2 linked regions of the Marinomonas mediterranea MMB-1 genome follow. The protein of the gene in region 2 interacts with the protein of the main gene of each other region in a pairwise test. Links are inferred from orthologs where the notes say so. Each region holds a gene or a part of one and is shown on either strand. Other genes may lie near its edges.

The links.
Region 1: the proteins of MARME_RS04915 (region 2) and rho interact in binary tests that used the Escherichia coli proteins (3 or more experiments, as listed by UniProt). The link is inferred for Marinomonas mediterranea MMB-1 from one-to-one orthologs.

The regions. Positions count from the first base shown.
Region 1 is NC_015276.1:3,792,567-3,804,828, forward strand. The notes cover bases 9,267-12,262. They hold rho (transcription termination factor Rho), read right to left. Parts: upstream 11,400-12,262; coding sequence 10,134-11,399; downstream 9,267-10,133. Other genes in these bases: MARME_RS17395 (NAD(P)H-flavin reductase), read right to left, coding at 9,273-9,989; ppx (exopolyphosphatase), read left to right, coding at 12,054-12,262. Outside these bases: astB (N-succinylarginine dihydrolase), read left to right, coding at 1-485; MARME_RS17350 (DUF1904 family protein), read right to left, coding at 615-947; MARME_RS17355 (DUF2914 domain-containing protein), read right to left, coding at 952-1,362; gpt (xanthine phosphoribosyltransferase), read right to left, coding at 1,769-2,266; cobU (bifunctional adenosylcobinamide kinase/adenosylcobinamide-phosphate guanylyltransferase), read right to left, coding at 2,518-3,066; MARME_RS17370 (aminotransferase class I/II-fold pyridoxal phosphate-dependent enzyme), read right to left, coding at 3,063-4,181; adenosylcobinamide-phosphate synthase CbiB, read right to left, coding at 4,166-5,107; MARME_RS17380 (cobyric acid synthase), read left to right, coding at 5,196-6,689; MARME_RS17385 (MATE family efflux transporter), read right to left, coding at 6,715-8,001; MARME_RS17390 (lysine exporter LysO family protein), read left to right, coding at 8,317-9,228. UniProt on the Escherichia coli protein: Facilitates transcription termination by a mechanism that involves Rho binding to the nascent RNA, activation of Rho's RNA-dependent ATPase activity, and release of the mRNA from the DNA template.
Region 2 is NC_015276.1:1,083,112-1,095,228, forward strand. Bases 9,267-12,117 are described here. They hold MARME_RS04915 (YhbY family RNA-binding protein), read right to left. Parts: upstream 10,918-12,117; coding sequence 10,615-10,917; downstream 9,267-10,614. Other genes in these bases: MARME_RS04905 (outer membrane beta-barrel protein), read left to right, coding at 9,267-9,667; MARME_RS04910 (hypothetical protein), read right to left, coding at 9,691-10,521; ftsH (ATP-dependent zinc metalloprotease FtsH), read left to right, coding at 11,226-12,117. Outside these bases: MARME_RS04870 (TonB-dependent siderophore receptor), read left to right, coding at 367-2,691; MARME_RS04875 (ABC transporter ATP-binding protein), read left to right, coding at 2,794-3,624; MARME_RS04880 (FecCD family ABC transporter permease), read left to right, coding at 3,629-4,648; MARME_RS04885 (FecCD family ABC transporter permease), read left to right, coding at 4,645-5,751; MARME_RS04890 (ABC transporter substrate-binding protein), read left to right, coding at 5,766-6,698; prfC (peptide chain release factor 3), read left to right, coding at 6,974-8,563; iron-sulfur cluster insertion protein ErpA, read left to right, coding at 8,639-8,980; more of MARME_RS04905, read left to right, coding at 9,077-9,266.

The sequences.
Region 1 (12,262 bases), 2.7 Mb from region 2 along the record:
CAGATACCTTTCACTTTATTGAAGTGCCCAGTGCAGAAGTCAGCGTCCAAGACTGCATTCAGTCGTACCTATTCAATAGCCAATTACTAAGCTTAGAAAATGGCCATATGATGCTCGTTGTGCCTCGTGAATGTCAGGAAAATCCAAATGTTTGGTCTTACCTTAACCGTCTAAAAGACGCCTCTTCTCCTATTAAAGAAATTAACGTCTTCGACTTAAAACAAAGCATGAGTAACGGTGGAGGTCCTGCTTGTCTGCGACTCAGAGTCGTCTTAACAAACGAAGAAAAAGCCGCGTTAAACCAACACACACTCATGAATGACCAATTGTTTAACACACTTAACCAGTGGGTTGAGCAACACTATCGAGATCAATTGGTCGAAAGTGACTTAGCCGACCCTCAACTGCTTCAAGAAAGCAGACAGGCGCTTGATGAACTGACCCAAATATTGAAATTAGGCAGTATTTACGACTTCCAACGCTAGCTTTGTCTTAGTTGTAATTGGGAGATCATTTGGGAGAAATCTAGAACGCAAAGGCTCTCTTGGGGCTAGAAAGAGTCTGTTTTTGACGTAAAGTAGTAGGTTAAAGCAACGACCTGGAAAGCCACAGGTTCAAACGTGCTTTCCATTTTTGAAGTAGTTTTGCTCATCAATATCATGGAAGACAACAACGATCTCTTGCTGAGGCTCGACAGCCGTTCTAACAAGCTCTTCAATAGATGTGGCGATCTTTGGCTTCAATTGCGGGCTGCTATTAAGCCAAGAGATTTCAAAGTACGGGAAACCAGAAGAAGCGCCAGCGACACTTAGATAGATCGATTTTTCGTACTCTAAGGTGAAAAGTGAAGCGGGGAGATCGGTAAGACTGGCTAATTTTCGAATTAGTCGCTCAGACAAAAATTCAAGGTCTTCAAATGGCAGACCTCGTACACGAATACGGAACATAACGTTAGTACTCGTCTACATAGTCAAAAGAGTAACTGCTGACAACGTTGCCGTCTTTCACCACTTCGACAGTCCATTTACCATCAAACCCAGGCATCAGCTTTTTACTTGACCACACACGCCAGCGGTCACCACCAATATCAAAGGGAATCTCAACTTGTACGTCGCCATCCAATAACCAGCGATGTATGACTTGACTGCCCTTCATATCGCGAAGATCTGTAAAAAAGTAGACCCGCTGAATTTCGCCGTATTCAACGTTAATAACATTACCAATGTCATCAATCGGCTCTCTTTCAACGACATCAGACGAGAATTGAGCTCTAGCAACGTAGCCTTCCGCCCAAGCTTTTGAGCCGATAGCAGCAAATATAAGTATCAGATAGACAAATGCTCGTTGGAAAGAATGTCTCATAGCGCTTCCTTTGTAGAATACCAGTGAATTACCGTTAATCGAGTACCTTGTATCGATTGAACAAGAAAGCCTTACGCTATTTCTTGTTCATACGTTGCTTCTCGCCAAAACGTTGTACTCTGCTATCAGGCACCACAGCAACTCTTCGACTATAAACGCTACCGCAACGGCATGACAACACAACAAACTATCACTTACACTCTAGGGAATCTGAGGATAGATCTCTGCAAAACTCGCTTTGCAATCTAGCAGACCACAGCGCATTTACAGCTTCCCGAGAGAAAAACGAGACTGGATTTAAACCCAGCCCTGCGAACTCATCAATACCAAACAAAAATACAATTTCTATCTCGTACTTATCAGTCTAGCGAATGTATTCTACGACATTCAAAGCAATTTACAAAAATTAACGCCCTTGACGATCTGCTAACGGAGTCGAAAATGTGTATTCCATGTCCCAAGGAAAGCGTATCCATGTGTCCTGACTCACTTCTGTGATAAAGGTATCAACAAGTGGCTTTCCAGCAGGTTTCGCATAAATGGTCGCGAAGTGCGCTTTTGGCAGCATATCACGGACTTTTTGAGCCGTTCTGCCAGTATCAACAAGATCATCCACTAGAATGAAACCTTCACCATCCCCTTCAACGCCTTTTAGAACATTAAGGTCACCTTGTTTCATTGCTGCTTCGCCTTTGTCTTCCGAACCATAGCTTACGATACAAATCGTATCAATTAAGCGAATGTCCATTTCTCGACACAAAATCGCAGCCGGTACAAGTCCACCCCGAGTAATGGCAATGATGCCTTTCCAAGGGCCTTGTTCAAGTAGCCTCCAAGACAATGCACGAGCATCACGGTGCAGTTCTTGCCAAGAAACAGGAAAGTCTTTCGAATATGGGTTCATTTTTGGCTCCAGCAATTTTAACGTCGTTACGCCCTGTGACATAAACAGGTGATATTTAAAAACAGTTAACGATAAAAAATAAATGACATGATAAGTAAAATCATTTCGATTTATTTAACCATGCAGTCAAGTTTTTTAATTGCAGCGCATTCTAGTCGACTTTGATAAAAAATGCATGATTAGTGGCAAAAAAGTTCATTATCTCAACCAATTTCAGCATTCGTTCCTTATCATTTCCGCTGCGCTCTTCCTTACCCTTTCATTGTCAGCGGAAGCCCCGCTGCAACAAAAGTGACTTTGTCACATTTTTGCGCAATGTTTTGATTAAGTGAACCTAGTTCATCTGAAAACTCTCGAGCCAATTTGTTCATCGGCATTATCCCTAATCCAACCTCAGAGGAAACCAACACAATATCGCATTCAACAGATGATAAGGCATTGAGCAAGGCTGTCTTATACTTTTCAATGTCTTTTCTAGGCTCTTCACACAGCAGATTTGTAAGCCACAACGAACAACACTCAACGAGAATAGTATGTGAGGTATTTCGATGTTGACGTGCAATGTTTAAGAGGGTTTCAGCTAGTTCGATCGGCTCTTCAACAAGCTGCCATGCATCTGGTCTTCTTTGTCGATGCAGCTCTATTCTCTCTAATAAATTCGCATCGACTGCATTCCCAGATTCATCCGTCCATATTTTAGTGGTCGCGACATAGGAAACCGTTCCTTCTCGTTGCTCGATCCATTGTTCGGCATAGGCACTCTTGCCACTCCGAACTCCGCCTAAGACTAAATGTTTCATGAAAGATCCTTCCCACCCTCTCCACGTATTAATCGAATTAAGCTTTTATCCAGTCGATCCATTTCGCTTAGCGCGGGCAATGCTACCCGTATCCAGCTCTCCCCTTGACGCACATGCACCCCGACACTTTGTAGCCAATCAAACGCTCGCTCAGCGTCTTGTTGTGACTCTAATTGCCAAGTATAAAACAGTGCATTAGCAGTAATAGACTGAGAATCAAAAACGGTATTTAGCTTTGGGCGAATAATTTGCCAAAAATAGTCATGCCTTTTGACTAGGCTCGCTCGAGCGGATTCTTGCCATTTTATGTCTTTTAGAGCCTGTTCAACTAAATAGAGTGCAGGGGTCGAGACCGGCCATGGCCCAATCAAGTTGTTAATACTGTTTGCGTATTTTTCAGCGGCAAAGAGAAAACCAATACGCGCACCAGGCAAGCCAAAAAACTTCCCAACAGATCTCATGACCCACACATTGCTTCGCTCGATCTGCTCTGCTTGAGTAAACAGCAAACTTTGCTCAGGAGTTGCATCCATGAACGCTTCATCGATAATCAAATGGCACTCATCAGACACGTCAGAACTTGAACTGTCTTCCTCTCGCTTTTCTATTTGAGAAAGTACTTGAGAAAGTAGCTGGGATAACACATCCGAAGACAGGCATTCTCCCGTTGGATTATTGGGGTTTATGATTACCGCCGCAAACCACGTTGAATCAATTAATTCCTCGACAGTACGGTAGCTTTCGACCCTAAAGCCCCATTTTTTCCAAGCAAACGCATGCTCTTGATACCCGATAAGCGGCACTTTCACTACTTTCTGTGCATTACTTTCTATGCTGGCGTTAGCCGAAAAAAAGGTTGGCAGCGCCTCAATGAATTGCTGACTTCCCGACCCAATCGCAATGGGCTTCAAATGAAAATATTCTTGAGCCGCATGATATAGCGCATCTTGATCAGGCAGTTCATGCCATTCTTGCATGGGGATCTCAGGGATCGGCCACGGTTCTCGGTTGCAAGCCGAAGACAAATCTAGCCAAGTCTTCGCGGCGCCGTTCGTTTTTCGAGACCATTTCTTTAAATCGCCGCCATGTTTGGGAGGCTTTATATCAAAATGCATATTACTACTCCCCAAAGATACACACCTTTATCGATTAGCTTAATGGATTCACTCAAGTGATGCGGCGTCGGAGGAAGCCCCTCTCCTAATACAGGCCTTTGTTCTAGCTTGCCAAAGTAAGGCGCTTCACCACCGACCTCTACGCCCAGCGCACCCGCGCCCGCCGACATAACGGGGCCAGCATTTGGACTTTTCCATGTGTAAGATTGTTGCCGTGCGCAACGAGTAGCAGGTTCCCACTCGCCACAAATGGCGTAGGTTATCACCACAAGGCGAGCAGGCAGATAATTCATAACATCATCGAATCGGGCGGCACACCAACCAAATTGTATAAACGCTCGGTTCTTATAGCCCCACATCGCATCCAGTGTATTGCTTAATCGATAAAGCAAGGCACCAACAGGCCCCAGTAGAAAATACCAAAATATGGGGGCGAAAATCGCATCCGCACCATTTTCAAGCACCGATTCAATACCCGCTTTGGCGATGCCGGATTCATCTAAGGCATTCGTATCACGGCTAACGATTCGGCCTACCGCTTCCCGCGCGTTTGCAATGTCGCCCTGCTCCAAAGGGACTAAAATAGCCTCAGCGTGCTCTCGTAGACTTTGCCACCCAATGCAAAAATACAACACCACGATAGAAAGTAGGATATGTAACCAATGCGGCAGACTATCCATAATAAACACGTAGATTAGAATCCAAGGGATCACCGCACAGCCCCATGCGACTACCCCCATAAACCGCTGATGAAACACACTGTTGTCGAGTGGTAACTGAAATCGTGCTCGACACGCATCCACCCACTTTCCAAACCAAATGAGCGGATGCCAATTTTTAGGTTCGCCGATCATTCGATCTAAGGCCAAAGCTGAAACAACGACAAACGCCGCCTCAGAAAAATAAGATACAAGAAAATCAATCATAAGAAAGGGGTAAAAATTCACTCTAATACAAACGAAAACAAGGTTAGAATTCTAACACTGATTGAAGCAATTTAAGTGAACACTATACATGACAACATTAAGTTTGATGGTACAAGGTACAACGTCCGATGCAGGTAAAAGTACATTGGTCACGGCGTTATGCCGAATCATGAAGCAAAAAGGACACAAAGTAGCACCATTCAAACCTCAAAACATGGCCTTGAACAGCGCCGTTACGCCTGAAGGTCATGAAATTGGTCGCGCGCAAGCAGTGCAAGCTCAGGCGGCGGGTCTTGAGCCAAATGTCCACATGAACCCAATATTGCTTAAGCCGAATACAGACACAGGCGCACAAGTCATTATACAAGGGAAAGCAATCGGCAATATGAATGCCGTTGGCTATCATGAATACAAAACGATCGCCAAAGCCTCCGCTCTTGAGTCCTATTATTCGCTGGCAGAAAACCAAGACATGATGTTAATCGAAGGGGCTGGTAGCCCAGCCGAAATAAACCTTCGTGCACGAGACATCGCCAATATGGGGTTTGCAGAAAGCGTAGACTGCCCTGTTATCATTATTGCCGATATCGATAAAGGCGGTGTTTTTGCTCACCTAGTCGGTACATTGGAATTATTAAGCCAAGCAGAGCAAAAGCGCATCATTGGCTTTGTCATCAATCGATTTAGAGGTGATAAGTCTCTACTCCAGTCTGGTTTAGATTGGCTGGAAGAGCGCACAGGCAAGCCTGTTATTGGCGTACTCCCTTATCTACAAGGCTTTCATCTGGAATCTGAGGATGCCGTTGCTCACAACACCTTTGAAAAAACCGAAACTCGACTAAAAGTCGTGGTTCCGGTTCTACCAAGAACCAGTAACCACACTGACTGGGACGCATTGCGTTTGCACCCCAATGTAGACGTTACGATTGTCGGTGCAAACGAAGCTATTCCCGCTTGTGATTTGGTTATTCTGCCGGGAAGTAAAAGCGTTCAGACAGATTTGTCTTTCCTTAGAGAACAAGGTTGGGAAAGTTACCTTAATCATCACTTACGCTACGGCGGCAAAGTATTAGGTATTTGTGGAGGGTTTCAAATGTTAGGAGAAACATTGGAAGATCCGCTCGGTTTAGAAAATAAAACCGCCTATACCACTGCTAATGGATTGGGTTTCATTCCAATGACAACCGTGCTGGCCGAAGAAAAACAGCTGAAATTACAAAAAGGAAAGATAGTAGGGCTGGCTGACAATAACGATTCCGCTGCGCACGTAGAAGGCTATGAAATACATTCCGGTGTTTCCAGTTTCCACCAAGACATCACGCCTTTGATCCAGTTAGCGTCGTCTTGTGAAGGCTATATTTCTCCAGACAAACAAATCATCGGCACTTATTTACATGGATTACTCGACCACCCCGAGTCATTAGAAACGATTCTAAAATGGGCTGGCGCGACGGAAACGCAACACTTCGATTATCAAGCCTTTCGAGAACAGGAAATACAACGGCTTGCCGATAGCTGCGTACAACATATGGACATCGATGCGCTGATTGAGTCCTGTCGCGCATTTGTAACGCAAGCTTGATGGATTCTGTTTGCTGACGATTGCATCACGCCAAACGACGATACAATACTCGAAACCGCCATATAAGAAGAAAAGCCAATAAGAACAGCCCAGCAAGCAGCCCTAAATAGAAACCTCGAACCGTTAAGGTTTCTGCCCAAGGGCTATAATGGGATAACCAATAGCCAAGCGGGATACTTAGGCCAAACAACGACATACCAAACGCGATCATCGGCGTTCTGGTATCTCGTAGGCCTCGTAATGTGCCAGTAAAGATCGTTTGAACGATATCAGGCAATTGATAACAAGACGAAATGAGCAAGATACCCGCCGCCATCGTCGCGACCTCTACATCCTTTGAGTAGATGTATGGAATCGCATTATAAAAGGTCTGCGTAAGCATAAAGCAAACACAAAAATAACCAACACCCATGATCAGTATCAACTTCACACGTCGCTTGACGCCGATGATGCCTTCGATAGAAATGGCCTTAGCGACCACGATGGCAGTGACTGCGCTCATGGCCATTAACGGCGTAAATAAGGTAGTAGAGTAGGACATCACGATTTGTCCCGCGCCGAGTGCAACATCCCCAAAAGCGGCAATCAGCCAGGTCAAAGATGAGAAAAGCCCAAGCTCAAACGCGAAAGCAAATCCAGCAGGTACACCGACTTTTAGCAAAAGCGTAAAGTTTTTGACATAGCGCCATTTTAGTTTGGAAAATAACGGTGAAGGGTTAATCTTCCGATCGAAGAACACAAAGATCAACACGGAAAGATAAAGTGATACCGACGAGGCTAACGCGGCGCCCTCAGCTCCCATTTCAGGAAAGCCAAAATGCCCATAGATTAATACGTAGTTCAATACGACGTTTATCACTAGGCCGAGTGTTGCAATCAACAAAGGTAAATTTGGCTTACCTGCGGCTTCGTATAAATTCTTATACGCAGTCATAAGAGCCAGCATAGGTATAGCTGGTGCAATCATGACTAAGTACTGTTTTGTGACGTTTTGAGTTTCGGGCTCGTTGGCTAAAAGTTGCGCAAATTCAGGCAGGACAAAAGCAGTCAGCAAAGCAGCAATGATACCAAAGACGAAACAAACTCCCACCGCCTGCGACATATAAACATTAACCAATTTAATTTGTCGACCATGCAAATGCTTTGTGATCAAAGGCGTCAAACCAAATGTAATGCCCATTAGAAAGCAACCTAATGGCAGCCAAAGGCTCGCCGCCAAGCCAACCGCAGCAAGATGCAGTGCGTCATAATGCCCCAGCATAATGGTATCTACTGCACTGATAGAAAGCTCTATTGTCATGGTCAGCACCATGGGAAATAGAAGATGAAGTATTTCAGCTAAATCTGGGTATTTTTTAGAGATTCTTTTTAACACTTACGTTGCTCTGTCGATTATTATGTTTTGCCGTGTTCAAACATCCCTTTCTTTATGCGAGACACCTTACGTTAAGTGCAAAAAAGCCGAAAGCGTTAAAATGCCAAAAATAAAGGAAGCAACATCGCCAAAAAGGCACAGAATTGCATTTCTGAATTAGGGTTGTCAGAATCGTGCGTCGCTTAAGAAAGCAGCAATTACCTTGACCGCCAACCCAAACGACCTGATATTAGTAGCGAACGAATTCACAACATGACAATACTATCTACTCTCGGCCCCTTATTGGCGTCACTCCTCGTAGGCTTTTGGTTTAAGATTCCTTTTCTAAACCAGCACATCGTCTCTAAAAGTTTAAGTTACCTGACTTACCTAATATTAGGGTTTATTGGCTATAGCATTGGCGCGCTAGACAATTTAATGGAAAAAGTAGCCATTGCTGGCACTCAAGCCGCCGTATTATTCCTCTTTATCACCCTCTTGCCGCTCATTGCTTTGTGGATAAGCGGTCAATTTATGCACGCCAGCCACAGCACAACCTTAAATGTGGATAACAAAACCGCGATGAAACAGGCGTTGATCGACGCAACGATCACACTGGCTTGGGTCATTGCAGGCACCGTATTAGGATTTTTTTTAAAACACTGGCTCAGCAACGTCGACGAATTTGTCACGTGGCTATTATATGCGTTGTTATTACTGGTGGGCTGCCAGTTAAGGCAAGAGAATCATCGGTTACGTAAACTGTTTTTAAACAAACAGGGGGGCGTCATTGCATTAGTTGCAATCAGTACAACGCTAATAGGTGGCTTAATTGGCGGTGCTCTGCTTGGCTTAAATTGGAATCATAGCCTTGCAGCCGTCTCTGGATTTGGTTGGTATAGCCTATCTGGAATCCTTATTACTGGACTTGGAGACCCTGTGTTAGGTACAACCGCATTCCTACTTGATATCAGTCGGGAAATCGTTGCTCTGATGCTGGTTCCTTTTCTTGCGAGAATAAACAGTCATATGTCGGTTGGTTACGCGGGAGCAACGGCCATGGATTTTACGCTACCATTGCTTGGAAAGTGTCACGGAGTGGAAGTCGTGCCTGTGTGTATTGCAAGTGGCTTCATCATGAGCTTTTTCGTCCCATTCCTAATCCCTCTTTTTATGGGGCTGTAGTTTATGGAGCTGTAGTCAGCAGCCCCATATCACAGCAGGTTTCGCTACTTATTTCTCGGGGCGTAAGCAAAGACATCAGAATAACAACGTTTTTCGTCAAGTCCCGCTTTTTCCAGTTCATCAAGGGTGCCATAAACCATAGCAACCGAGCCACAGATATACGCGGCACTGTTTGATAGATCAGGATGATCTTGCAAAATTGCTTCGTATAACCAACCTTTACGGCCAGCCCATTCATCACTGCACTCATTAACAACCACATGAAAATCGAAAAGGGCTTTTTTCTGAGTTTCTTCCAACCACTCTTTCATGAAGACATCTTTCTCTGTACGAATCCCCCAGTACAGGGAAACCTTGCCTGAATAGTTACGGGCAATTAGGTCGTCATAAAAGCTTTTAATTTGAGAAAAACCGGTACCGCCTGCAATCATCAGCAAATTATCTGCGTTTAGGTCAAGAGCACCATTTTCGATATGGCAATCGCCGCCCGCCATCTTAATATTCACAACAGCGTTTTCACTCAAGTACGCCATGACTTTAGCTGCAAGCGACGTTTCTTCGGAAACGAGAATATACAAAGTTAGCTCAGGAAGATTGCTCGGGCCACTACCAATTGAGTAAGGTACATGTTCGCCACTTGGCAGAATAATCATTAGATACTGCCCAGCAATAAAATCAGCATCACCAACATTAAGCGTTGCACTGTAGACGTTGTGACTAATCTGTTCTACCGCACGAACACTGGCTTGTACATCTCTCACTCAACTTACTCCACATTCTATAAAAGTTAAGGCTTAATCGCCCTTAGGAATCACACTATACGATATTGGTTATACCTTTTCGACAAGCAAAAAAAAACCACTTTCTGAAAGTGGTTTTAGTCAGATATTCGCGAGCGAGCTATCTTATTTATTCTTGCCTTTCATAGACTGGAAGAACTCTTCATTCGTATTGGTCACTTTTAGACGATCGATTAAGAATTCTGTCGCAGCAATGTCTTCCATTGGATTAAGAAGTTTACGCAGTATCCACATACGTTGTAATTCGTCTTCTGTGGTTAACAAGTCTTCACGACGAGTACCGGAACGACGAATGTTAATCGCTGGGAAAGTACGTTTTTCTGCAATCTTACGGTCCAAATGAAGCTCAGAGTTACCCGTACCTTTAAATTCCTCAAAGATAACTTCGTCCATTTTAGAGCCAGTATCAACAAGTGCTGTCGCAATGATGGTTAAGCTACCGCCTTCTTCGATATTACGTGCCGCACCAAAGAAGCGCTTAGGACGCTCAAGCGCATTTGCATCTACACCACCAGTAAGCACTTTACCAGAGGACGGGATGACAGTGTTGTATGCGCGAGCAAGACGTGTAATGGAATCAAGCAGAATAACCACGTCTTTTTTGTGCTCAACTAGACGTTTTGCTTTCTCAATAACCATTTCAGCGACTTGAACGTGACGCGCTGGCGGCTCATCAAAGGTCGATGCAACCACTTCGCCACGTACAGTACGAGACATTTCTGTTACTTCTTCAGGACGTTCGTCAATAAGAAGAACAATCATGTGACATTCTGGGTTGTTGCGAGTAATGGCATTGGCAATATTCTGCAACATAAAGGTTTTACCTGCTTTCGGTGGTGAAACCACCAAAGCACGCTGACCTTTACCCATTGGAGCAACTAAGTCGATAATACGAGACGTAACGTCTTCTGTAGAGCCGTTACCCGCTTCCATTAGTAAGCGATCATCGGCAAATAAAGGCGTTAAGTTTTCAAATAAGATTTTATTACGAACACTGTCCGGCTTATCAAAGTTGATTTCGTTGACTTTCAACAATGCAAAATAACGTTCGCCATCTTTGGGTGGGCGAATTTTACCGGCAATGGTGTCACCCGTACGCAGATTAAATCGACGAATCTGGCTAGGTGAAACGTAAATATCATCGGGGCCCGCTAGATAAGAGCTGTCTGGAGAGCGTAGGAAGCCAAATCCGTCTTGAAGAATCTCTAGGATACCATCGCCGTAGATATCTTCACCGCTTTTAGCATGACGCTTTAAAATTGAGAAAATGACATCCTGCTTACGAGAGCGGGCTAGGTTATCCAATCCCATCTCAGCAGCGATATCGAGAAGTTCGGGTACTGATTTCTGTTTTAGTTCGGTAAGGTTCATAAAGGAGTTTTATTTAGCTCATCTGCGGACACTTGACGAGACTAGCGTTAGAAAAGTTAGTTTGTATGCTAATCGAAGTCGGAAGTGGTTAATATTATCGCCATTTTAATTATTTATGGCTGCGAAAAACGTCGTTCAATACGATGCTCACAACCGTGATCAATAAACCTGCCACTGAGCGAAATCTCGCAACGGTGTGCAAAGTTATATAGCGCGAAAAAATCTGATTGGAGTCAAAGTAGACGTCATCTTGAGTAAGAGTAAGTCCCTTAGACACTAGGTACTATAGTTCGACTTATTCGCAAGGTCTATAGGAAAATACATGAAAAATGCTTTTTTTGCTATTTTTTGATCAATAACAAGGGAATAGCATACAATCAATGTTCAAAAAACAAACAGAAAGTAGTCTGTCTGCTCTTAATTATAGGCTTTATCACAGTAAGTAACGCGAACGACAGTAAAATTGATGCCCATCCTTCTATGTTGATTTCGTTCATTAGTGTGTAAAATCCACCTATGTCAGTTTTGGGGCCCTCGTCCCAAGTCACTCATTCGGCACTCTAGATCCCAACCCGCTTTTGCCAAATGGTAAACAAAGAAGCGAAGGTTGTGCGTCATAGAGTTTCAAAATAGACAAAACAAGGCTTTAATTGGATGCAATCACTTTTACTGCAACAATCCCACGACTTCCCATTTGAAAAAATTGCTGCCATCGACCTCGGTTCAAACAGTTTTCACATGGTCGTTGCACAGGTTACGCATGGACAGCTTCGTATTACAGGTCAATTTGGAGATAAAGTTCAGCTTGCAGCAGGATTGCAGAGTGACGATAGATTAGACGATGCATCTCAACAAAGGGGTTT
Region 2 (12,117 bases):
TCTCGTTAATTTCATGGTGTTTTAATCGATAGTGAAATGTGCTTCAGTTTAGGGTTCATTACCCACACGCTCAGTTCATTTGACCAGAGACATTCGTTATTACGACTAGTAAATGAACTAGGGCGTTCGTCTCTTCCATCAGCAATCGATGTTGAATGACATATCAAACCTGTTATTCAAGTACCTCAAACCTCTTCTTATCTAAAGAAAAATAAATTAATTAACCTAATAAAAATAATTAATAACATTAAGGGTTTACATAATGTTGACAATAAACATGCAATTGATAATAATTCGCATTACTTTTATTTGTAAGTATTTTTTAAATAGTTTTTCATTTTTGTAACATTAAAAGGAAACCAGCTCATGAAGAAGACGGCATTGGCTCGCTACATCGGCCGTGAGACACAGAAAAAGGCTCTAGGAATGTGGATGCTATCTATGTTTGCAGTTCCAATGGCGATTGCTGCCGATGGCGCTTCGGAGGATGCGGTTGAACTTGATACTCTAGTAGTGCGTGGAACAGAGCTAAGCCGTTATGAATTCGATGAAGCGGAATCTGCCACCGGGTTTAATGCGGATATTGATGACGTGCCGCGGACGGTACAGGTGATTCCTGAACAGCTGATTCTAGACCAGAACTCTAAAGATTTAAGCGATGTTCTGTCTAACTCTGCTGCTGTTACTCGCTCAGATGGCTTCGGTGGCACTGAAACTGAAGTGAATATTCGTGGCTTTGGAAACGAATACTTGTTTGTAGACGGTAGTCCTGTGAGCAGTCGTTATAACGTTGACGTCGCGAACATTGAAAGTGTTGAAGTTGTGCTTGGGCCTGCTTCCGTTCTTCATGGTCAAGTAAGCCCTGGTGGTATGATCAATGTGGTTACTAAGAAGCCGCAAGTAGAAAGCGCGCATTCTGTTCAAGTGGATCTCGATGAATACGGTAAGCAAAAGCTAACCTTAGATAGTACAGGCTCATTGTCAGATGATGTTCAATACCGAATCGTTGTGAGTGGCGAAGATTCAGAAACGTTCCGAGAAGTAAAAACTGAGGACGGTACATTTAATACAGAGCGTAAAAGTCTGATGGTCTCGCCCTCTTTAAGTTACACACCAGACGATCAAAATACATTTACCGTTCGTTTAAGCCACACCGAACAAGAGTTACCGATAGACCGTGGCACTGTTATGGTGAATGATGGCAACGATAATTTCTCGGTTGCTGATATACCGAGAGAACGAGTGCTTGGCAGCGAGTTTGACATTCGTGACAGTGAAGAAGACCTGCTTCAGTTTGACTGGGATTATGAGCTTGATAATGGGTGGACGAACAAGTTTAAAGTGGGCTACTACGAAAAAGAGTTTGATGATTACCAGACTCGTGCGGTACGAGGTTTTAGCACGGGGAGTCTATCTGATTATGGTAGCCCTGCGGCGATCGTCTCGGTAGCGAGAACAGCTCTAGTAAACTCTGTTCAGTCTAGCAACAACTTGCTTGCACGTCGGGTTGATTTTAATGATATGGAATCGAGCGACTTGTTTGTGTCTGATAGCCTTAGTGGCGATTACGAACTTGCAGGGCTTGATCATACTCTTTATATCGGAGCAAATTTCCACAGTCGAAAGGAAGATTCAACGGACTCTCTTGCATTGACCACTTTTGCTGGTATGAACATTGTTGATTTAGATGCAATTGATATTACAAATTCTGTCAATTCATCAAATAGTAAGCTTTCTCCAACTGCTATTAGTAATAGTGATACGACAACCAATGAATTTGGCTTTTCGATTCAAAACCTTACTTATGTGACGGATCGCTTAAATGTGCTAGCGGGTTTACGTTACGACAAATATGATTTAGATGGTGAGAATAAAACTTTCTATACCACATCAAATAGTATTTCTTACACCGAGCTTTCATCGCCGGATAAGCAAAAGATAGACAGTTCAAATGATCATGTAAGTGGGCAATTGGGCGCAATCTATGATTTGACTGATACGCTTTCAACTTATGTGTCTTATGCCGAATCATTTAAACCTAACTTCCCGACCGTTACTGAAGGTGTTTACAGTGGCGACTTCGACCCTGAAACAGCAAAGCAAGTTGAAGTGGGGATTAAATCGAGTGCACTTGATGATAGGTTGCGTGTCAGCCTTTCTGCATACAAATTGGAGCGTAAGAATGTAGCGACGGTTGATGGTAATCTGAACACTATCTTAAATGGTAAGACAGAAACAAGCGGCGTCGATTTAACGAGCTCTATTCAGTTTTTAGAAGGGCTTAACGTTTTGGCTTCATACTCTTATATGGATGCTGAGATTATGGAATCAAACGATGGAACGAACGATGGCAACACGCCATATAACATTCCTGAAAACAAGGCTCGAATTTGGGGGTCTTACGAGGTTAAAGGTGGCGATTTAGCAGGCCTTGGGTTTGGTGTTGGTGCGGAATACGTTGATAAACGTTTTGGCAATGATGCGAATGCATTTACCTTGCCGAGTTATACCGTTTATGACGCTGCTGTTTGGTATTACGTAGCATTAGGAAACGAAACTCAGCTTCGTTTAAATGCAGGTGTTAAAAACTTAACAGACGAAACGTACTACACGGCAAGCGGCAGTAATGTGTATCGTATTAATGTTGGCGATCCGCGTACTGTGTATGCCACTGCCCGTCTGGAATTCTAAGTTTCGACTTTATTTAGTGGGCTTTTAACGTCCGAATAGTAACAACGGTGTCACTTTTTTAGTGACGCCGATTTTTTGTTTTATAGAGTATGGAAAGTTCGAATGTTGGCAGTCGAGCGTTTAAACGCTGGTTATAAGAAAAAGCAGGTTTTACATAACATAGATCTTACCTTTTCAACAGGTAAGTTTACTACCTTGATGGGCGCAAACGGCTGTGGTAAGACAACCTTGCTGCATGCTATTTCTGGGTTGATTACTCCGTTAAATGGAAGCATTGCTTTGAATGATGAGGTGCTTTCTACATTGAGTCGAAAGCAGATCGCCAAGCGTTTAGCACTGTTGCCTCAATTCGCTACCAACCCCGCTGGCCTAACCGCTCGTGAACTGATTATGCAGGGACGCTTCCCTTGGCAGAGCTGGTGGAAGCAGTGGTCCGATGCTGATGAGAACGCGGTATCGGATGCGGTGCGCGTCACGGGCGTAAATGACTACCTTGATACACCACTTGAACAACTGTCTGGTGGGCAAAGGCAGCGTTGCTGGATTGCGATGACACTTGCCCAAGATACGCCTGTTTTGCTGTTGGATGAGCCTACAACGTATTTGGATGTGGCGCATCAGGTTGAGTTAATGAACCTAATTTCTTCTTTGAAACACCAAGGTAAAACCATTATTGCCGTTTTGCACGATCTTAATCAGGCGGCAACCTACTCAGATCACCTTGTAATGATGAAACAAGGTCAGGTGTTTACAGAAGGTGCTGTTGATGCGGTTTTTACAAAAGAAAATCTGGAAGCCGTTTTTGGGTTAAACGCTCATATTATTCGTGATCCACATAACGGTAACCCGATTGCGCTGCCCGTGGTCGATATGTCTGGTGATGGGCGCATCGTAAAGAATGACGAACTGAACCGAATAGAGAGTGTGAGTTAACGCCATGATGTTAAATAAAGCGCAAGGCTCGGAAAGTCGTTACTTTCCATTGGCTCGGTTGATAGGGGCAGTGTTGCTTTTTGTTGCTGTGGTCTCGGCTTCTTTATGGCATTTGAGTGTCGGGGCAAAAAGTTTGGATTGGGTCACGGTGTGGCAGGCGTTAACCGCTTATGATCCGTCAAATATGGATCAAGCGATTGTCAGAGAAAACCGAGAAGCGAGATTGATTGTTGCCTTGGTTGTGGGAGCATCATTGGCACTTTCTGGTGTCATTATGCAAGCGATTAGCAGCAACCCTTTGGCGGACCCAGGGTTACTTGGGATTAACAGCGGTGCCGCATTTTTTGTCGTGGCAGGGTTGTTGTTTTTGCCGGTTGCGAGTCATGTTTACTCTCCTCTTTTGGCGTTTCTTGGGGCGGGCTTTGCTGCGTTATTCGTGATGGCGCTAAGTGGCTGGCAGCAAAGTTCTGAGCGTCTAGTGTTAGCGGGAATGGCAGTAACGGCTATGTTCTCAGCAATGACGGCCATATTACTTATTATGGATCAGCAAGGGCTGGATAAATTACGACATTGGCTAACTGGAGCGATTGGCGCGTCTGATCTGAAAAAATTAGATTGGGTATATCCCTATCTAATCGGTGCTGTTCTTTTCAGTTTTGCGTTAGTGCGTTCGCTCAATGCTTTCCATTTAGGTGAACGTGTTGCGTCTAGTTTGGGCGTGAATGTCTTGTTTTTAAAAGTCAGCGGGTTGGCACTGGTCATCGTTTTATCAGGTTGTGTCGTCGCGGTGGCGGGGCCGATTGGTTTTGTTGGTTTGGTTGTGCCTCATATGGCGCGTTTACTGATACGAAACAGTTATCTATGGTTGTTTTTGTATTCCTTATTACTGGGTGCGTTGTTGCTCATTCTGTCTGATATTGTTGCTCGTCTCGTATTGCGGCCGTATGAAATCAATACTGGCATCATTACTGCTTTTGTCGGTGCGCCGGTCTTTATCGCGCTGGTATTGGGGAAAATGAAATGAAATCGAATTACTTTTCTCGACTAGCTCACTTCCTGCCTCGAATTTTTCCTACTAGCCCTACGCCTCGTTTAGTGAACTTCAACCCAATTGCTGGCGTTAATATTCGTGCGCGTTCAACGGACGTATTTTGGTTGTTCAGTTTTACTGTGTTGTTGCTCTTTATTTTGCTTTGGGGAACGGCGACAGGAAGTTATCAGCTTAGCCTTCTAAAGAGCTGGCAAATTGTCTTATCACCGGATTCTGCACCAGAGCGATTGGTGAGGATTGTTTGGGAATTTCGTTTGCCTCGCTTATTGGCGGCGGCTTTATGCGGGGCGGCGCTTGCAATAGCGGGCGTTATCCTACAATCGATCACGCGTAATGCGTTGGCATCACCAGGCTTGATTGGCGTTGAAGCTGGCGCGAGTGCAACGATGTTGTTGTTTGTGGTCATTATGCCGGGTCTGATTCCAATATCTCTGTTGCCTTTCAGTGCGATGTTGGGGGGCTTTTCTGTCGCTGCGTTGATCTGGATATTGTCGACGATGGCGGGTTACTCGCCGATTCGTTTGGTGTTGGTTGGGGTTGGAATCACGTCGATGCTGAGCGCCTTTTCTGAAATGCTCATTACCTATGGCGATATTGAGTTAGTTGAATCGGCGTTAATGTGGTTAGGCGGAAGTTTGCATCAGGTGTCTTGGGCACAGGTTGAGATTATGGTGTGGTGGTTGCTTGTGCCTGGGTTGCTTGCGTGGCTGTTTTTTCGACCTCTTAATTTATTGATTTTAGGTGATCAAGTTGCTTTTTCTCGAGGCGTGGTCCATCGAAAAATCATTCCTTTTTTACTTTTGTTAAGTGTTGCGTTGACGTCTGCGTCAGTGGCGACAGCGGGAACTTTAACCTTTGTTGGACTGATTGCACCTCATATTGCACGGCGGTTCTGCGCGGATCGACATGGCGCTTTAATTCCTTTGTCTGCTTTGATAGGAGCCTGTTTGGTGGCTTTGGGGGATACCTTGGGAAGAAATGTGTTTGCGCCTTTACAGCTTCCTGCAGGGTTGGTTCTGGTGATGGTGGGCGCGCCGTATTTTATTGTTTTAATGAGTAGACTTAAAAAAGTCTAAAAAGGAGAGAAAAGATGTTTTTTAAACGCATTTTATTGGTTAGCGTGAGCTTAGTTTGTTGCCTTGTATCTGGGGTTCAGGCGGCTGAAATGAGAATGTTTGAAAATCAGTTTGGAAAAGTCGAGGTTCCGGTTAAACCGAAATGCGTGGTGTCCTTACATGACTTTAGTTTGACTGTTCAATTATATGAACTGGGTATTCGCCCATGTGGTTCTGTGGCGCGTAAGCGTTTTTGGTCTGAGCCGTATTATAGAGGAGTCGAACACCGCTTTGATACTGAAGGGCTTGTGTATGTTGGCAGTCACAAATCGCCAGATGAAGAGGCCATTGCGATGCTTGAACCTGATTTGATTATCGGGTTGCCTTATCAAGAAAAGCTTAAAGATAAGTTGTCAAATATTGCGCCAGTGGTAATTCTTCCTACAAAGGAAAAATCCATTGAGGAGTGGGCGGCACAACTGGCTGATTTAGTCGGTGAAACGGCAAGATACAAGGATCAAAAAAAGGAATATCAGTGGGTGGTTAGTGAGTTTAAGCGCTTGATTCCAAATCCTGAAAAAGTCACGGTGACAACGTTAGAAATATACGAGGATAACTTCCAATTAATTGGTCGTGGCGGTCTTGATGAAGTGATTGCGGATATGGGGTTAGGTCGAACACAAGGCTATAAAAACGCGAAAAAAGGCGTTAACTACAGTTTAGAGCGTATCAGTGATTTGGATGCTGACGTTATTATTGATACTTATGAACCACTGCTAGACAGTCGTGAAGAAACGGAAGAATTTAGAGCGTCGCCTCAGTGGAAGAGTTTATTTGCGGTCAAAAACAATCAATTTCTATACTTTAACCGCAGTCGTTATGGCGATTCTATGGGTGGCCTGATTGGTTCTTCTTATTTATTGCTATCGCATCTTGCGGAACGTGATCTTAAAACACAGCAGAAGTAATAGTGATGTTCGCTCTTGGCATTTAATTTATTCGTGGCATTCAATAGGAGCAGCCCAACCAGCTGCTTGCATTCCTAAATGCACCTTCATAATTGAAGGTGCATGGGAACTTAAATATAGTCATAATGGAGCATTAAGTTGAGCGCATTTGGACTAAATACCGCTCGTCTATCGACTATTTCTTCGATTTCAGCGAAAATACGCGCAATTTTTTATGCTATGCCAAATTAAATTGGCAGGCTTACTCATCGAATTTAAAGAACCCATACTCAGACATGTCTAACTCGCAGCTCGAACATCATATTGATCAGCGTCGCACCTTTGCGATTATCTCTCATCCCGATGCTGGTAAAACAACCATCACCGAGAAAGTGTTACTTTTTGGACGCGCTATTCAGCAGGCTGGAACCGTAAAAGGTCGTGGATCAAACCAGCACGCAAAATCAGACTGGATGGACATGGAAAAAGAGCGTGGTATTTCGATCACCACCTCTGTGATGCAGTTCCCGTACAATGATTGCTTAGTGAATCTTTTAGATACGCCTGGGCATGAAGATTTCTCTGAAGATACCTACCGAACGTTGACGGCCGTTGACTCTTGTTTGATGGTCATCGATACCGCGAAAGGGGTAGAGGATCGTACGCGTAAATTGATGGAAGTAACGCGTTTACGAGATACACCCATTGTTACTTTCATGAACAAATTGGACCGTGATATCCGAGACCCAATGGAAGTGCTTGATGAAGTCGAAAGTGAGCTTAACATCATGTGCGCGCCGATTACTTGGCCGATAGGGTGCGGTAAAGAGTTCAAAGGTGTTTATCATATTCATCGTGATGAGACGATTCTGTATTCAACAGGTCAGGGTCACACTATTCAGGAACTCCGCACGGTCAAAGGTCTTGATAACCCAGATTTAGATGAGGCGGTAGGTGAAGAGCTTGCCGCGCAGTTACGTGAAGAGCTTGAACTTGTTATGGGCGCGTCTAATGAGTTTGACCACGAGTTATTTTTAGAAGGTGAGTTGACGCCTGTTTATTTTGGTACGGCCTTGGGCAACTTCGGTGTCGATCATATGTTAGATGGTTTGACGAAATGGGCACCTGCCCCTTTGCCTCGTCAAACGTCTGAGCGTCAAATTGACGCGAAAGAAGAAAAATTCTCAGGCTTTGTTTTTAAAATTCAAGCGAACATGGATCCGAAACACCGAGATCGTATCGCCTTTATGCGAATTGTTTCTGGCTCTTATAAGCAAGGCATGAAAATGAATCATGTCCGTCTTGGTAAAAATATCAGTATTTCTGATGCGGTTACCTTTATGGCGGGAGATCGGTCACGTGCAGAAGAGGCATTTGCCGGCGATATTATAGGTCTTCATAACCACGGTACGATTCAAATCGGTGACACCTTTACTCAAGGTGAAAACCTTAAATTTTCAGGCATACCGAATTTTGCCCCTGAGCTGTTTAGACGAATTCGTCTAAAAGACCCTTTAAAGCAGAAACAGCTTCTAAAAGGCTTGGTTCAGCTTTCAGAAGAAGGTGCTGTGCAGGTTTTCCGCCCTATGCAAAATAATGACTTAATTGTGGGTGCGGTTGGGGTTCTGCAGTTTGATGTTGTGGTTGCGCGTTTAAAAGCAGAATACAACGTTGAAGCAATTTATGAAGGCGTTAATGTTGCAACAGCGCGTTGGGTCGAATGTGATGACGCTAAAAAACTGGAAGAGTTCAAACGTAAGAATCAGATGAACCTGGCTTTGGATGGTGGTGACAACTTGTCATACATTGCACCGACTATGGTTAACTTGAATTTAGCGCAAGAGCGTTTTCCTGATGTGGCATTCCGATCAACACGCGAACATTAATGAATACTTGACTAAAATACTTGGTTAAGAAGATAATCTCTCGTAATGGTAAAAGTATTTTGGGAATGGTAGAAAATGGTTGAGTCTGTAGATCCTATTGAGTTCACTTCGGCAGCAGCAGCCAAGCTGAAGTCTTTGATCGAAGAAGAAGAAAATGAGCGCTTAATGCTGCGTGTTTACGTGACGGGCGGCGGTTGTTCTGGTTTTCAGTACGGTTTTACGTTTGATGAAGAGTATCAAGAAGACGATACGGAAGTGAAACGTGAAGGGGTTCGTATGGTCGTTGATCCTTTGAGCTTTCAATACCTAGTAGGTTCTGAAGTGGATTATCAAGAAAACTTAGAGGGCGCTCGTTTTACGGTCACGAATCCAAATGCAACGTCGACTTGCGGTTGTGGTGCTAGCTTTAGCGTATAACTGTTTTAGTGCTTAAATGATCTAGTGTGTGTTTTAAGGAAATAAGGCGTGTGAAATAGCGAGGCTATTTTATATGCTTTACAATCGAAAGCCCGAATGTCAGGTGATCCTTTTTTGATCGTGATATTAGGGCTTTTTTATTTTGAGGATGAAATGTTGTTTCGACCAATTTGGATGTATTGTTTTTCTTTGTTTCTTGTGTCTTTTGCGACAGCGAGCCATGCAGAATCACCTTGGTCTCTTAATCTTGGGTTCACTTCATTGTATTTGGACTCGGAATCGCATGGTTTCCAAGAGGAAGGTCTTGACGCAATGGCGTTAAATTATGCCGTTGTTTATCGCTTTAATAATAGTGCCAGTGTGAAAGTGGGAATGGCAAAAGGTGTGAAGTCGTTCCCACAAACGGAAGATGGAAGAGATCTTTCTGCGACGATGAATTATGTGGATCTGCAATTCGGCTATGATAATGGCGAGATACGACCTTATTTCTTTTTTGGCTTGGCTCAGGTCGATGTTTCGCCTGAAGCGGGGTCGACTCAAACGTCGAAAAGGTTAGGCTTTGGTGTGGAGCATGAGGTGTTTGATAATTGGTCCGTGAATGTCGACTACAGTCTAATTACAGCAAGCGTTAAAGAGGGTGAGTCAGAGAGTGCGACGACTATCGGTTTTGCGTACCGTTTTCAATAGAAGAGTATTTTAGAAAAGGTTAATCAAGCTTCTATATCAATACCTTGATATGCTACTGGATGTTCTTCTGACTGAATGTGTTTATGGCTAGGTGTGACATTTCCAACGTACACATAACCTAAGTTGGCGTCCCCTAGTAAAATAGGGGTGATGAGCTTAGGGTTGATTAGCCAAACTCTCAGTCCTTTGGCGTTTTCATATTTTCCGGCCTTTCCTATATCTCCTGCATCCCCCTGCTTTATATCTAACAGTGTTTGTATTTGATCTGCTTCACCATCTTGATCCACGATGAAGGTCAACTCTTTCGGTAAACTCGTTATGTATGAAAGTTCATAAGGCGTCTTGACAGGCTGTGTATCAATTTTCTTTTTAGACTCTTTAAATAGATCAGCTATTTTGGGGGAGCCTAATCCTAGTTCAAGAAATAATGTGAAATCTACAGAGCGACCTTCTTTTGATATCACGGGGACATGCGCAGTAAATTCTTCTATTTTGTGTTTTGATTCATTGACGTCACCAGCATTATTATGACTCAAGGCTCTCGGGATCGGGGGAGTTTGAAGAATAACAGCACGTTTGGTCTGCTTGTTTATTGATTGGAGTGGAATGGTTGGTGTGTGTTTTTTTTCACATTTGTCAAAGACCGCTGCCAAAAGGTTTGCAATTAGGCTGTCTTCAGGCTGAAGTTCATGTGTTTGATCGGTAAAAAGTGCAATTTCTTTTACAGAGTGGGCCTCTGTGCTGATATCTACTTCATCACTAATTAGCTTGGAGTAAGTCGTACGTCGTTTTAACGGCTCATTCTGCTGACCTATCTTAAGGTGTGTTTTAGTGATTGGGTCGATAAAAAGCATATTTCCTCCCGAGTGTTATGAGGTATATCGGCCAATATTCGGGAAGGTTGAATGGATGGTCTATACTAAAATAGTAGACCATCCAACGGGGAACTAGCGTAAAAGGTTTGAAAGCTTCGGATTTTGCTCAAGAGACGCGCGGTAAAACAAAGCAACTTTACCAATGGTTTGAACAATTTCACATTTTAGTATTTTACTTGTTTCGGCGATAAGCTCGTTGCGAACATCGCGATCTACAATACTGTAGCGAATTTTGACAAGCTCGTGGTCTTCAAGTGCGCGATCCATTTCGGTTAGTACGGGTTCAGTAAGACCGTTCCCTGCCACTGTAACAACGGGATTAAGGGAGTGTCCGATTAGCCGGTATTGCTTTTTTTGAGTATTGGTTAGGCTCATAGTTAAAATATCTCATATTAGTTTGTCCTCTTTATTGGAGGCTCGTCACGTTACGCGATATTATAGCGGAATTGGCGATGGATTAGGTAAGAAGAATACAGAATGTCGGATGAGGACTTGTATTTTTTTTTAAGACCCCCAATATGAACCTTTATTATGCCGTTTGTTAATTCTACTCGACCGAAATACTAGGTCTGTTTGGAATCATATTTGGCGACTTGAGTGCTTTGATAGTACTTAAATAAATACAATGTAATTAATGGCTGATTAAAAAAATTGGCGAACGTTAACCGTTAAGAGGTGTGCTCTTGAACGATATGCTTAAAAATATTCTACTGTGGCTTGTGATTGCTGCAGTGCTACTTACGGTCTTTAACAATTTTAATACGACGAGCGAGGCGAATCGCATCTCGTATTCTGAATTTGTTAAAGAAGTTCACGATGGTCGTATCGCTAAAGTTGTTGTTGATGGCTATACCATTAGTGGTAGCAGAACGAGTGGTGACACGTTTGAGACGGTTAGGCCTGCGGCGGCAGACCCTAAAATAATGGATGATTTGCTGAGCAATAATGTGGTTGTTGAAGGTCGCATGCCAGAGCAGCAAAGTATTTGGACTCAGTTGCTGGTTGCCAGTTTCCCTATTTTATTGATTCTCGCGATTTTTATGTTCTTCATGCGCCAAATGCAAGGCGGTGGTGGCGGTAAAGGCGGACCAATGTCATTTGGTAAGTCTAAAGCGAGACTTTTACCTGAAGATCAGATTAAAACGACATTTGCGGATGTCGCAGGGTGTGATGAAGCGAAAGAAGACACGGAAGAGTTGGTTGACTTCTTACGTGAGCCGAGCAAATTTCAACGCTTAGGCGGAAAAATACCTCGCGGTATTTTGATGGCAGGTCCTCCAGGTACGGGTAAAACTTTGTTGGCGAAGGCTATTGCTGGTGAAGCAAAAGTACCATTCTTTACCATTTCGGGTTCTGATTTTGTTGAGATGTTTGTTGGTGTAGGTGCATCGCGTGTTCGTGATATGTTTGAACAAGCCAAGAAGCATGCTCCATGTATTATCTTTATTGATGAGATTGATGCGGTAGGTCGTAACCGTGGCTCTGGTATGGGTGGTGGTAATGACGAACGTGAGCAAACATTGAACCAGCTTTTGGTTGAAATGGATGGTTTTGAAGGTAATGAAGGGATTATTG